3 regions of the Pseudomonas sp. NFX1 genome follow, and region 2 is predicted to be linked to each of the others. Evidence: riboswitches for the same ligand, from Rfam matches in the RefSeq annotation. Region 2 holds a riboswitch; each other region holds the start of a gene.
The links. A riboswitch is a leader RNA that binds a small molecule or an ion and turns the genes downstream of it on or off. The one in region 2 is predicted to bind cobalamin.
Positions count from the first base shown of each region.

Region 1 (4,027 bases), 990 kb from region 2:
AAGGTGAACAGGGGGTCGGTACTGGGCGCGGCGGTGGCCGCCAGGGGCGATGCGATCAAGGCGAGCAGGCAGGTGTGACGCAGCAGATGACGAGCGGACATGCGTGGAGTCTCCATGACTTGTGAATAAATGATGAACGATCGGTTCGAGACACACGCTGTCGAGAAAGTTCGAAAAGAAATCAGTTAGAACGCGCAATGTGATGTTTTTAAAGGGTATTTCTGGGGCGCCAGAAATTGACGCGCAAGGTAGTTGGTGGGGTGCACGGCTGAATTCAACCTAAACCGTCATTGCCGGAAACCCGAATAAAGATATAAGATAACATTTCATAACAACACTCCATTCCTACCAGCGACCCCTCATGACCAGCGCCAGCGCAACCCCCACTCTCCTCACCCAGCGCCTGCAGAGCATCGATGCCCTGCGTGGCCTGGTGATCCTGTTCATGCTCCTGGACCACGTCCGCGAGACCTTTTTCCTGCATAGCCAGGTCAGCGACCCGATGGCCATCGACGCCACCGACCCATCGCTGTTCTTCAGCCGCACCCTGGCCCACCTGTGTGCGCCGGTGTTCGTCCTGCTGACTGGCTTGTCGGCCTGGTTGTATGGCGAGAAGTATCAGGGCCGCAGCGACGTCTGCGCCTTCCTGTTCAAGCGCGGGCTGTTTCTGGTGGTGCTGGAGTTCACCTTGGTCAACTTCGCCTGGACCTTCCAGCTGCCCCCCAGCGTGGTCTACCTGCAAGTGATCTGGGCCATCGGCGTGAGCATGATCGCGCTGTCGCTGCTGGTGTGGTTGCCACGTGCTGCGCTGATCGCCCTGGGTGCAATCATCGTCGGCGGCCACAACCTGCTCGACCACCTGCACTTCGGCGCAGAATCGGCCATGCACGTGCCGTGGGCGATCCTGCATGACCGCGGCTGGCTGGCGTTTTCCGACAACCTGCGCCTGCGCACCTCGTACCCCGTGCTGCCCTGGATCGGCGTGATCGCCCTGGGCTACGGCCTCGGCCCCTGGTTCGCCCGCAACAGCGACGCAGGTCAACGCCAACACCGGCTGTTGCTGGCCGGGGCGATCGCGCTGCTCGGCTTTATCGTGCTGCGCATGCTCAACGGCTATGGCGAAGCGCCCTGGAGCGGGTACCCGACGTTGACGCAGACGCTGATGAGCTTCTTCAACATCACCAAGTACCCGCCCAGCTTGCTGTTCCTCGCCCTCACGCTAGGCTGCGGCCTGCTGCTGTTGCGCGGCTTCGAGCGCGTCGGCCAGGCGCGCTGGATCAGCGCCCTTGCGGTGTACGGCGCAGCACCGATGTTTTTCTACCTGCTGCACCTGTATGTGCTGAAGCTGTTGTACCTGGCCTGCGTCGCCCTGTTCGGCCACAACCAGGGTGATTATTTCGGCTTCGACGGCATCACCGCGGTGTGGCTGAGTGCCGCGTTGCTGGCCGTGTCGCTGTACCTGCCGGTACGCGGGTTCGCCCGTTTGAAGGCACGGCGGCGTGACATCACCTTGCTGAAGTACTTCTGAAAAGCGTTTTCACCCGGCTGCCTGATGGTCTACCATGCGGGCCGCCGGTTTCCACCACGGAATCAATAGGGAATCCCAGGCCCGTCACCGGGCCAAACGGAACTGCCCCCGCAACTGTAGGTGCCGAGCCTGCTCCATCGATGCCACTGGATCAATCCGGGAAGGCTGGAGCCGGGCCATGACGCACCAGTCAGGAGACCTGCCGGCGAAAATCCACCAACCGGCGGGGTGTCCGGGATGGCCATCTCCACCCGTTTGCGGGTGCTGCCCCCTGCCCTGCGCAAGGGGCATCGGCGATGCCTGTCCGTGCGTTCATGCCGTGAACCATTCGATAGGAGATCGCCCACCATGCTGCCCCGTATTGCCGCCCTGATCGCTGGCCTCGGCCTCACCGGCCTGGCCCAGGCCGCTGCCACCCACTACCCGCTCACGGTCGACAACTGCGGCATGCCACAGACCTTCGCCCACGCCCCCGAGCGTGCGGTCACCATCGGCCAGGCCGGCACCGAAATCCTCTATGCACTGGGCCTGGGCCACACGCTGGCGGGCACGTCGCTGTGGTTCAACAACGTGCTGCCCGAGTTCAAGGCCATGAACGACAGGGTCGAGCGCCTGGCCGACAACGACCCGAGCTTCGAGGCTGTGGTAGGCAAGCGTCCGCAGTTGGTGGCAGTGCAATTCGAGTGGATGGTCGGCGCACAAGGCGTGGTGGGTACCCGTGAACAGTTCGACGAGTTGAAGATCCCGACCTACCTGTTGCCGTCGGACTGCGAAGGCAAGGACAACCTGGTGGGTGCCGATGGCACCCGCCTGCAGGCATTCCAGGTCGACAGCATCTATAAAAGCGTCAGCCAGCTGGCCGAGATCTTCGACGTGCAGGACCGCGGTGCGGCGCTGAACGCCGACCTCATGGGCCGCCTGGACAGCGCCAAGGCGCAACTGGCCGGCAAGGACCTGTCCAACACCTCGGCGCTGTTCTGGTTCTCCAGCGCCGACCTGGATATCGACCCCTATGTGGCTGGCCGCCAAGGCGTCGCCGACTTCATGCTGCGCACCCTGGGCGTACGCAACGTGGTCGAGTCCACCGAAGAATGGCCGACCGTGGGCTGGGAAACCCTGGCCAAGGCCAACCCGACCTGGCTGATCATCGCCCGCATGGACCGCCGCCGCTTCCCGGCAGACGACTACCAGAAAAAACTCGAATTCCTGCGCAACGACCCGGTAACCCGCAACATGGACGCGGTGAAGCACGACCGCATCATCGTCCTCGACGCCGACGCCATGCAGGCCGGCATCCGCCTGTTCCGAGGCTTGCAGACCCTGTCTGCGGCGTTCGCCAGCGGTAAAGCGGCACAGTGATGAGCCGCTTGTTGCCTTACAGCGTCCTGGCCTTGGCAGCCCTGTGCGCCGCGCTGCTGGCCGGTACCGCGATCGGCGAGAGCGACCTGGCGCCTAGCGTGGTCTACCAGGTGCTGGCCAATCACCTGTGGCAGGCCGGTTACCCGGTCGACCCGATCGACGCCGGGATCGTCTGGAACTACCGCCTGACCCGCACCCTGGTGGCAGCCGCCTGCGGCGCCGGGCTGGCCACGTGCGGGGTGATCCTGCAGGCGCTGCTGCGCAACCCGCTGGCCGAACCCTACCTGCTGGGGTTGTCCGCTGGCGCCTCGACCGGCGCGGTGCTGGTCGGCCTGCTGGGGCTGGGCAGCGTGGCCCTGAGCATGTCTGGCGGTGCCTTCATCGGCGCGCTGGCGGCGTTCGCGCTGGTGCTGGTGCTGGCCCGCGCTGCCGGGCCAAGCAACAACAATGCTCAGGTGATCCTTGCCGGCATTGCCGGCTCGCAGCTGTTCACCGCCCTTACCGCCTTTCTCATCACCAAGTCGGCCACCGCCGAACAGGCACGCGGCATTCTGTTCTGGCTGCTGGGCAACCTCAGCGGCGTGCGCTGGCCGTCGGTGTGGCTGGCATTGCCGGTGGCGCTGTTCGGGCTGGTGGTGTGCCTGTGGCATCGCCGCGCACTGGATGCCTTCACCTTCGGCACCGATTCGGCGGCGTCACTGGGGATCCCGGTGCGGCGTACCCAATTGCTGTTGATCAGTTGCGCCGCGCTGGTGACCGCAGTGATGGTGTCCATCGTCGGCGCCATCGGTTTTGTCGGGCTGGTGATCCCCCACGCCCTGCGCTTGCTGCTCGGCCCCGGGCATAGCCGCCTGCTGCCGGCCAGCGCACTGGGTGGGGCATTGTTTCTGATCACTGCGGATATCCTGTCGCGCACGCTGATCACAGGCCAGGTGATCCCGGTGGGCGTGGTCACCGCGCTGATCGGCGCACCGGTGTTCGCGCTGATACTGGTCAGCCGACGGGGGCGCCCATGACCGTCATGGCCAACCTGCAGATCGCCCCGCTTGCCTGTCAGGGCCTGGGCTTGCAGCTGGGCGGCAGTAGCGTGCTGCGCGACATCGAGCTGGCCGCTATCCAGGGCGAAACGCTGGCCATCGT
Region 1 covers NZ_CP169366.1:822,635-826,661, reverse strand. The annotation lists gene DJ563_RS03650 (outer membrane beta-barrel protein) at 1-101, opposite strand, end outside; gene DJ563_RS03645 (DUF1624 domain-containing protein) at 362-1,528, shown strand; cobalamin riboswitch at 1,557-1,749, shown strand; gene DJ563_RS03640 (ABC transporter substrate-binding protein) at 1,877-2,887, shown strand; gene DJ563_RS03635 (FecCD family ABC transporter permease) at 2,887-3,903, shown strand; gene DJ563_RS03630 (ABC transporter ATP-binding protein) at 3,900-4,027, shown strand, end outside.
Region 1: linked by a shared signal. The riboswitch ahead of DJ563_RS03640 (ABC transporter substrate-binding protein) and the one ahead of cobW (cobalamin biosynthesis protein CobW) in region 2 are both predicted to bind cobalamin.

Region 2 (4,027 bases):
GTCTTCGCGCTGGCGCTGTAACTGGTGGGCGTGACGTTTGCGCTCCAGTTTGAGCCGCGCAAGTTGCTGCTGGGCCACTTCTGTCTGCTTGGCTTTTTGCGTGACATAAAGGTTGAAATTGCCTCCAAATGCCTGCAAGCCGAGGCTGGACAGCTCGACGATACGCGCCATGTGCTGAAGCAGGCCGCGGTCGTGGCTGATAACCAGCAAGCCGCGGTCCCAAGCCTGGATCATGCTCAGCAACTGTGCGCGGGCTTCGGTGTCCAGATGATTGCTCGGTTCGTCGAGAATCAAATAGTCGGCGTCGCTGAGCCAGGCACCGATCAAGGCCACGCGCATGGCCTGGCCACCGCTGAGGCTGCGGGCAGGTTGGCGCCAGTCGAGTTGGCCAAGGCCCTGTCGGTCAAGGTGCACCTGGAGTTGCTCGCGAATATCCCAGCGTTCACCCACCGTGTCGTAATCGACGGGGTCGACGCTGCCTTGTTCAATACGCTTCAACGCCGCGATCACCGTGCCTGCCTGGGCAAGGTCGGCTACCGTGGCGCTTTGCTGGATGACCTGTTGATGCAGGTGGTGAATGCGACCCTGGCGAAGGCAGCGCCCGCTTGTGGGTTCGCGCTGACCTGCCAGTAACTGTCCGAGCAGGCTTTTACCCACGCCATTGCGCCCAACCAGCCCCGTACGGCGCTGATCGAACGATTCGTTGAGATTGGAAAACAGCAGCCTGCCATCAGGCAAAGCCAAGGAGACGCTATCCAGCGTCAGGATCGACGTATTCGTCATGCACAACTCCACTCAATGCCGCGACATCTCCGGAGCAAACCGGAGGCTGAAGGCTGGCCGTCGAAAAGACGGCGGCATCAATGGCGCATTGGACGAACACCTCGCAGGAATGGAAGACGGATCGTATCGAACCGGTGAAGGCAGGTAAAGCGCCGTCCGCCGATAGGCCTCAGTGCACTTGCAGGCGCTTGTTCCAGTCACCGTTGTGGCTGCGGCTACAGGCCTCTTCACTGTCAAAACGCACATGCCAGGCCGGATGATCCAAGCGTATCCCTACTTCATCCAGCGCCTGACAGGTCAGCGCCAGCATGCGCGCCTTGGCCACCCCAGCCAGCGCTGCAGCTTTGTCTGCCTCGCGCTGGAAAACCCAGGTGATGCGCAAGCTTGCGGGAAAGTTGTCGGGGTCGAGGCGGTGGGTGAGCCAGGTGAACCCGACGATTTCTGCCTTGGCCGTTTCGCAGGCCTCCGTCAGGCAAACTACCAGTTCACGCTCCACGCGTGCCACCTCGCGCTTACCCATAGCCTTCATTGGGCGGCCTCATTATCTATTTGCTGGCAAAAACGCAGGCGGTTGCCGAACGGGTCGTACACCTGCATCTGCAGGCCCCAGTCCAGCCTTTCGGCCTCAGGGCGGGCGTAGCCGTAGCGTTTGGCCTGCAGTTCGCCTTCGAGGGCGCGCAGGTCGTCAATACGGGCAAATACGGTTGAACCAGGGGTAGCGTCTCCATGGTGCTCGGTCAGGTGCAGTATCAGCCCGTCGCGATGAATTTGCGCGTACAGGGGCAAGTCCGGGCTGAAGCGGTGCTCCCAGTCGAGGCTGAAACCGAGAAAATCGAGGTAGAACTCTTTGGCCTTGTCGACCGAAAAAATACGCAGTACCGGGATGGCGGCGGCGAGCGGCATAAGGCGTCCTTGACCGTTGGCAAAGGTGCCACTGTAGCGCAGTTAGGCGGTCGCCTGCGCGTCTCTGGCTGCCGGGCCGACGGCAATGGTTGACCACCTGCCGGCCACTGCGTAGCCTTGCCTGTTCGAGGTTCTTCGGCCAGGCCGAAGCTAAGACGGGAACGCGGTACATGCCGCGGCTGCCCCCGCAACTGTAAGCACCGACAAAGGATCGACACAGCCACTGCGCAAGCGCGCGGGAAGGCGTCATCCGGCCCGCCTTGCTCTTTACCGAGCAGCAGGCATGGTGCGAGCCAGGAGACCTGCCTCGAAGCGCTTTCGACTTTCAACCGGGCGGGGTGATCCGGTGGCGAACAAGCCCGGCCGACCTGGCCCGTGGCTGTCGTCCTGCATGCCCGCGCCATCTGCCAAGGGCACCGCGACATGAAAACACTGGCCAAACTCCCCGTCACCATCGTTACCGGCTTCCTCGGCTCGGGCAAGACCACCTTGCTGCGCCATATGCTCGACAACGCCCAGGGCCGCCGTATCGCGGTGATCGTCAACGAATTCGGCGAGCTGGGCATCGACGGCGAAATTCTCAAGCAGTGCAGCATCGGCTGCACCGAAGAAGAAGCCAGCGGCCGCGTTTACGAACTGGCCAATGGCTGCCTGTGCTGTACCGTACAGGAAGAATTCTTCCCGGTAATGCGCGAATTGGTCGCGCGCCGTGGTGACCTCGACCACATCCTCATCGAAACCAGTGGCCTGGCTTTGCCCAAGCCGTTGGTACAGGCCTTCCAGTGGCCGGAAATCCGCAACGCCTGCACCGTCGACGCGGTGATCACCGTGGTCGACAGCCCGGCCGTGGCGGCCGGTACCTTTGCCGCCTACCCGGACCAGGTGGATGCACAGCGCAAACTCGACCCTAACCTGGACCACGAGTCGCCGCTGCACGAACTGTTCGCCGACCAGTTGGCCAGTGCCGACCTGGTGGTGCTGAACAAGGCCGACCTGATCGACGCCGAAGGCCTGGCCAAGGTCCGTGCCGAAGTGGCTGAAGAGCTGCCGCCCGCCGTCAAGGTGGTCGAGGCCAGCAGCGGTCGCCTGCCGCTGGAAGTGCTGCTGGGGGTGGGCGCCGAGTCCGAGGCGCACATCGATGGCCGCCGTACTCACCATGATTCGCACCACGATGGCGACGACCACGACGATCATGACCACGACGCCTTTGATTCTATCTCCATCGACCTGCCCGAGGCTGACGAAAGCCTGTTGCTCGATGCCCTGACCCAACTGGTGGTCGAGTTCGGCATTCTCCGCGCCAAAGGCTTTGCCGCCATCCCGGGCAAGCCAATGCGCCTGCTGGTGCAGGGCGTGGGTACCCGTTTCGACAAGCACTTCGACCGCGCTTGGCGCGCCGACGAGCCGCGTATCACGCGCTTGGTACTGATCGGTCAAGAGCTTGACGCTGCGCAACTCGAAGCGCGTCTGCGCCAAGCACTGGGCGCCTGACCCATGCACCTGCTGCGGACCCAGCCCGGCGGCTTCGTGCCGGATGACAGCATCGCCGACCTCGGCCAGAGCCCCGCCGATCTGGTGATCCTCTGCAGCGGTGATTCACACCTGGCATTGCTCGCCGACACGGCCGAGCAATTGCCTGACGACTTCCCCAGTTTGCGCCTGGCCAACCCGATGCAGGTGCAGAACCATGCCTCGGTCGACCTGTATGTCGACCAGGTGCTGCGCCATGCCAAGGTCATCCTCGTGTCGCTGCACGGTGGCGTTGGCTACTGGCGCTATGGCGTAGAGCAACTGGTCGCACTGGCGGCCCAGGGCGTGCAACTGATCCTGGTGCCGGGCGACGACCGCCCGGACCCGGAGCTGACCGGCCTGGGCACGGTGACCGGCGAGCAGGCCGAGCGCCTCTGGCACTACCTGCGCCAGGGCGGCAAGGCCAACGCCATCAACCTCTTCAACTGCCTGGCCAACCAGTGGCTGGGCCGCGATTATGGCTGGGACGAGCCGCAGCCCTTGCCGCGCACCTCGGTGTACCACCCGGCCAAGGGCAGTGCAGCGCTTGAAGACTGGTATGCGCAGTGGCACCCGGAACACCCGGTGGCACCGCTGCTGTTCTACCGCTCTCACCTGCAGGCGGCCAATACCGCATTCATCGACGTATTCTGCGAGCGCTTGCTGGCGGCCGGGGTCAACCCTTTGCCGATCGCCGTCGCCAGCCTCAAGGAAATCGCCTGCCTGGAACAGGTCGAAGCCTGGCTGGACGAGGTCGGTGCCGAGGTGTTGATCAATACCACGGGGTTTGCCTTGTCCAGCCCTGAGCGCCCCAACCTGCGCCCGTTCCGCC
Region 2 covers NZ_CP169366.1:1,815,487-1,819,513, reverse strand. The annotation lists gene DJ563_RS07855 (ATP-binding cassette domain-containing protein) at 1-783, opposite strand, end outside; gene DJ563_RS07850 (hypothetical protein) at 953-1,312, opposite strand; gene DJ563_RS07845 (glyoxalase superfamily protein) at 1,309-1,686, opposite strand; cobalamin riboswitch at 1,798-2,010, shown strand; gene cobW (cobalamin biosynthesis protein CobW) at 2,110-3,177, shown strand; gene cobN (cobaltochelatase subunit CobN) at 3,181-4,027, shown strand, end outside.

Region 3 (4,027 bases), 410 kb from region 2:
CTTGTCTTCGGGGTTGGGCTTCCCGTCCTGAAACCTCCGGGGGCGTCGCTGCCAGCGGGCGACGCCCCCCCTGGGGGATTATTGGCCGCGGCGTTTGCGGCCGGCTTCGTAACGCGCCAGCAGGGGTTGGACGCTTAGCCCATGCACCACGATGCTCAGCGCCACCACCGACAACGTGAGGTTGGTACTCGAAGTGGCGACGCTGGGCAGCATGTCGTGATTGAGCGCGTAGAACAGGTAGTAGAGGCTACCGATACCGCGTATGCCGAACCAGCCAAGCAGGCCGCGCTGGCGCAGGTCCAGCAGGCCGTGCCCGGGGATCAGCAGCGTGCTCAGTGGCCGAATGATCACGAACAGCGCCGCGCCGACGACCAGGGCTCGCCAGTCCCAGTGCTCGATCAACACGACCCCGAGCAACGTCACCAGAAAGACCTCCATCGCCCGCTCCACCAGCCCGCCGAACGAGAGCATGTCGCCGAGCATGATGCCCGCTGCGACCTGTGTGTCTTCCAGTGCGGCGATATCCCCTTTCACCGCATGCTCCGGGGCGACATGCTGGTGACCGACGACGGGCTGTACAAGGTGCTCGGCGGGCGCTTGCGGGGTGGGGCTGGTGTGCACCTCGGCCTGTCGCAGGCCGAGCCCCGCCGCGAATACCGCGAGAAAGCCATAGCCATGGATCAGGTCGGCGACCACATAAGCCATGGCAATCAGCGCCAGTGCCAGGTAGTCGTTGGGCGAAAGCGTGCTGTCGGCATGCTGGGTGCGCAGGTACAGGCTCAAGTGCCCAAGGCCGCGCCCCATCCAGTAGCCACTGAGCAAGCCTGCGGGTACCGCCCACAGCACGTCCTGCAACAGCCAGTCGGTAAGCCACTGGCTGCCTTCGGCGCCCTGCACCAGCAGCAGGCCGAGGATCACGAACGGAAAGGCGATGCCATCGTTGAGCCCCGCTTCGCCCGACAGGCTGAAGCGCACCCGGTCGTAGTCCTGCGCGTCGTTGACCTGTACCAGCGTGGCCAGCACCGGGTCGGTCGGGGCCAGGATGGCGCCAATCAGCACCGACACCCCCCAGCCCAGGTGCAGGCCGTAGTGCAGCACCAGACTGACCCCCGCGATGCAGGCCAGCATCACGGGCCCGGCCAGGAAGAAGGCCACCCGCCAACTGCGGCTGCTCAGCGGCAGGCGCAGCTTGAGGCCGCTGACGAACAGGGAAAACAACACAGCGACCTCGGTCAGGTGCTCCATCCAGCCGCTGGCCTGGGGCAGGTCGAGTTGCAGCAGCCCGAGGCCGCCCGGGCCAAGGCCTACGCCCAGCCCCAGGCACACCACCGAGGTGGTGACAGGGATCCAGCGCAGGTAAGAGGAAGTCAGCGCCAGCAGCAGCAAGACGGCGCCGAGCATGGCCACCCAGACAATGAAACTCATGTGCGCAGGTGCCTCCAGCGAGTCGGGTTGTGACGCGGGTACAGACAGTCAGTCTAGCCGTTGCTGTCGCGTAGCAGCGCCTTTGCGCTGTACAGGGCGGTTGACGTAGCGGCATTTTGATGGTCATCTGCGCGCCTGTTTCAGGTGCCCCCTGCCGCCGTGCATGGGGTGAAACGGGAAGCCGGTTCGTCATCGAGCGATGATCAGTCCGGCGCTGCCCCCGCAACGGTATGCGAGCGAAGCATTCAACACACCACTGTGCCACGGCATGGGAAGGTGAATGCTTCATGCCCCTCGCGAGCCCGGAGACCGGCCTGAAGCATCGTTTGGCAAACCCGCGGTGGGCGGGCGCAGGCCGGTTTCCGTAGGCGTGCGCGCCTGCGATGCCCCTTTGCGTTGTTCCCCCGGGATTCTTTCATTCCTGCTTCAAGTGGAACGACATGTCCCGTTATTCGCTGTTCAGTTCTTTGCCAGGCCCGCTGCTGCATGCAAGCCTGGTGCCCTGTGTTTTCCTTAGCGTTGCAGCCCACGCCGCCGAGGCGGACAACGCCCTGGCGCTGCCGGCCACGGACATTACCGGCACGGCCGAGCGCAACCCGCAGCCCGACCTGCATACCCCAGGCACCAGTGGCTCGCGGCTTGGCCTGACGCCGCTGGAAACACCCGCCAGCGTGACCAGCATCAGTGCCGAGCAAATCCTCAAGCGCAACAACGCAACGGTTCAGGACGCGGTTACCCGTTCGCCCGGCATCACCTTCATCGGCACCCCCGGCAACGGCGGCACGGCGCTGTCGGCCCGTGGCTTTACCGGGCACAGTTCGACCATGCAGCTGTACGACGGCACCCGGCTGTACGTAGGCGCCGGCACGGTGACCTTCCCGGTGGACACCTGGTCGGTAGAGCGCATCGATGTGCTGCGCGGCCCGGCATCGGTGCTGTACGGGGAGGGCGCCACCGGCGCGGTGATCAACGTGGTGCCGAAGAAGCCGTTCGAGGGTGAAATCCGCAACCACCTGCGCCTGGGCTACGGCTCGGATGACCGCCGGCAGATGGCCCTGGACAGCGGTGGTTCGCTGACCGATACCTTGAGCTATCGCCTGAACCTGAACAAACAGGCCAGCAACGGCTGGGTCGACCGCGGCGACTCGCAGAGCCTCGCCATCAGCGGCTCGCTGCGCTGGCAGCCCAGTGATGAGCTGAGCTTCACCCTCAGCCACGACTACGGTGACCAGAACCCGCAGCAATACATGGGTACGCCGTTGGTGGGTGGGCACTACCGCGAGTCGCTGCGCGATCACAATTACAACGTCGACAACGCCGAGCTGCATTACAACGACCAGTCCACGCGCCTGGTGACCGACTGGGTGATCAACGACAACCTGACCGCCAGCAACCAGTTGTACTTCCTCAAGGCCCAGCGTCGCTGGCGCAACGCCGAGACCTACACCTGGTTGCCAGGTGACCAGGTGCGCCGCAGCAGCTTCATCAGCATCAAGCAGACCCAGGAACAGCTCGGTGACCGCCAGTCGTTCACCTTGCAACACTCGCTGTTCGGCCTGGACAGCCAGACCGTGGTGGGCGCCGACTACAACACGATCCGCTTCGTGCGCAAACACGACTTCGGCAACACCCTGACCGATACGGTGCCGTTGTCGGGTTCGGGGGGCGGCGAATACATCAGCAACGACCCCTTCCGCTCGCGCGAAGCCAACCAGGCCAAGCAGTTTTCGCTGTTCGCCGAGAACCGCACGCAGTTGACCGAGCGCCTGTCGCTGATCACCGGTGTGCGCCGCGACCAGGTGCACTTGCACAGCGACGACCTGGATACCGATACCCGCACCGACCGCAGCTTGTCCGGCAACAACTGGCGCGCCGGGCTGGTGTTCGCGGTTACCGAAGACCTGTCGGTCTACGGCCAGTACGCCACCAGTACCGAAGGCGTAAGCGACCTGCTGACCCTCGACGCCGCTCAGCAGCAGTGGGACCTGAGCACCGCCAAGCAAACCGAAGTGGGCATCAAGCAGATGCTGCCCGAGGGGCGAGGGGAGTGGACCTTGGCGGCGTACCACATCGTCAAGAAAAAGCTGCTGAGCACCGACCCGCTCAACCCGACGCTGCAACAGCAGGTCGGCCAGCAGTCGTCGGACGGTATCGAAGCCACCCTCGAACTGCGCCTGCCCTACGACGTGCAGCTGTCCGCCAACGCCGCCTGGGTGCGGGCAGAGTATGACGAATTTACCAATGGTACCGACGACTATTCCGGCAACCAGCCCACCGAGGTGCCACGCCGTTCCGCCAACCTGTGGTTGAGCAAGGACTTCGGCCAACGCTTCAGTGCCGGTGCCGGGGCGCGTTATGTCGACAGCCGTTACGCCGACAACGCCAATACCGTTCAGGTGCCCAGCTACACCGTGGTCGACGCCACTGTCGACTGGCACGTGCAACCGGACCTGACCCTGGGCCTGCAGTTGAACAACCTGTTCGATCGCCAGTACGCCATCACCACCGGTAACAACGGCCGGCAGTGGTACCTGGGTGAGCCGCGCTCATTCTTCGTCACGGCTGACTACAGCTTCTGAGCCTGTCGCACCGGTCTTTGGCC
Region 3 covers NZ_CP169366.1:2,228,428-2,232,454, reverse strand. The annotation lists gene DJ563_RS09730 (DUF3618 domain-containing protein) at 1-31, shown strand, start outside; gene DJ563_RS09725 (cation:proton antiporter) at 79-1,425, opposite strand; cobalamin riboswitch at 1,551-1,757, shown strand; gene DJ563_RS09720 (TonB-dependent receptor) at 1,866-4,004, shown strand.
Region 3: linked by a shared signal. The riboswitch ahead of DJ563_RS09720 (TonB-dependent receptor) and the one ahead of cobW (cobalamin biosynthesis protein CobW) in region 2 are both predicted to bind cobalamin.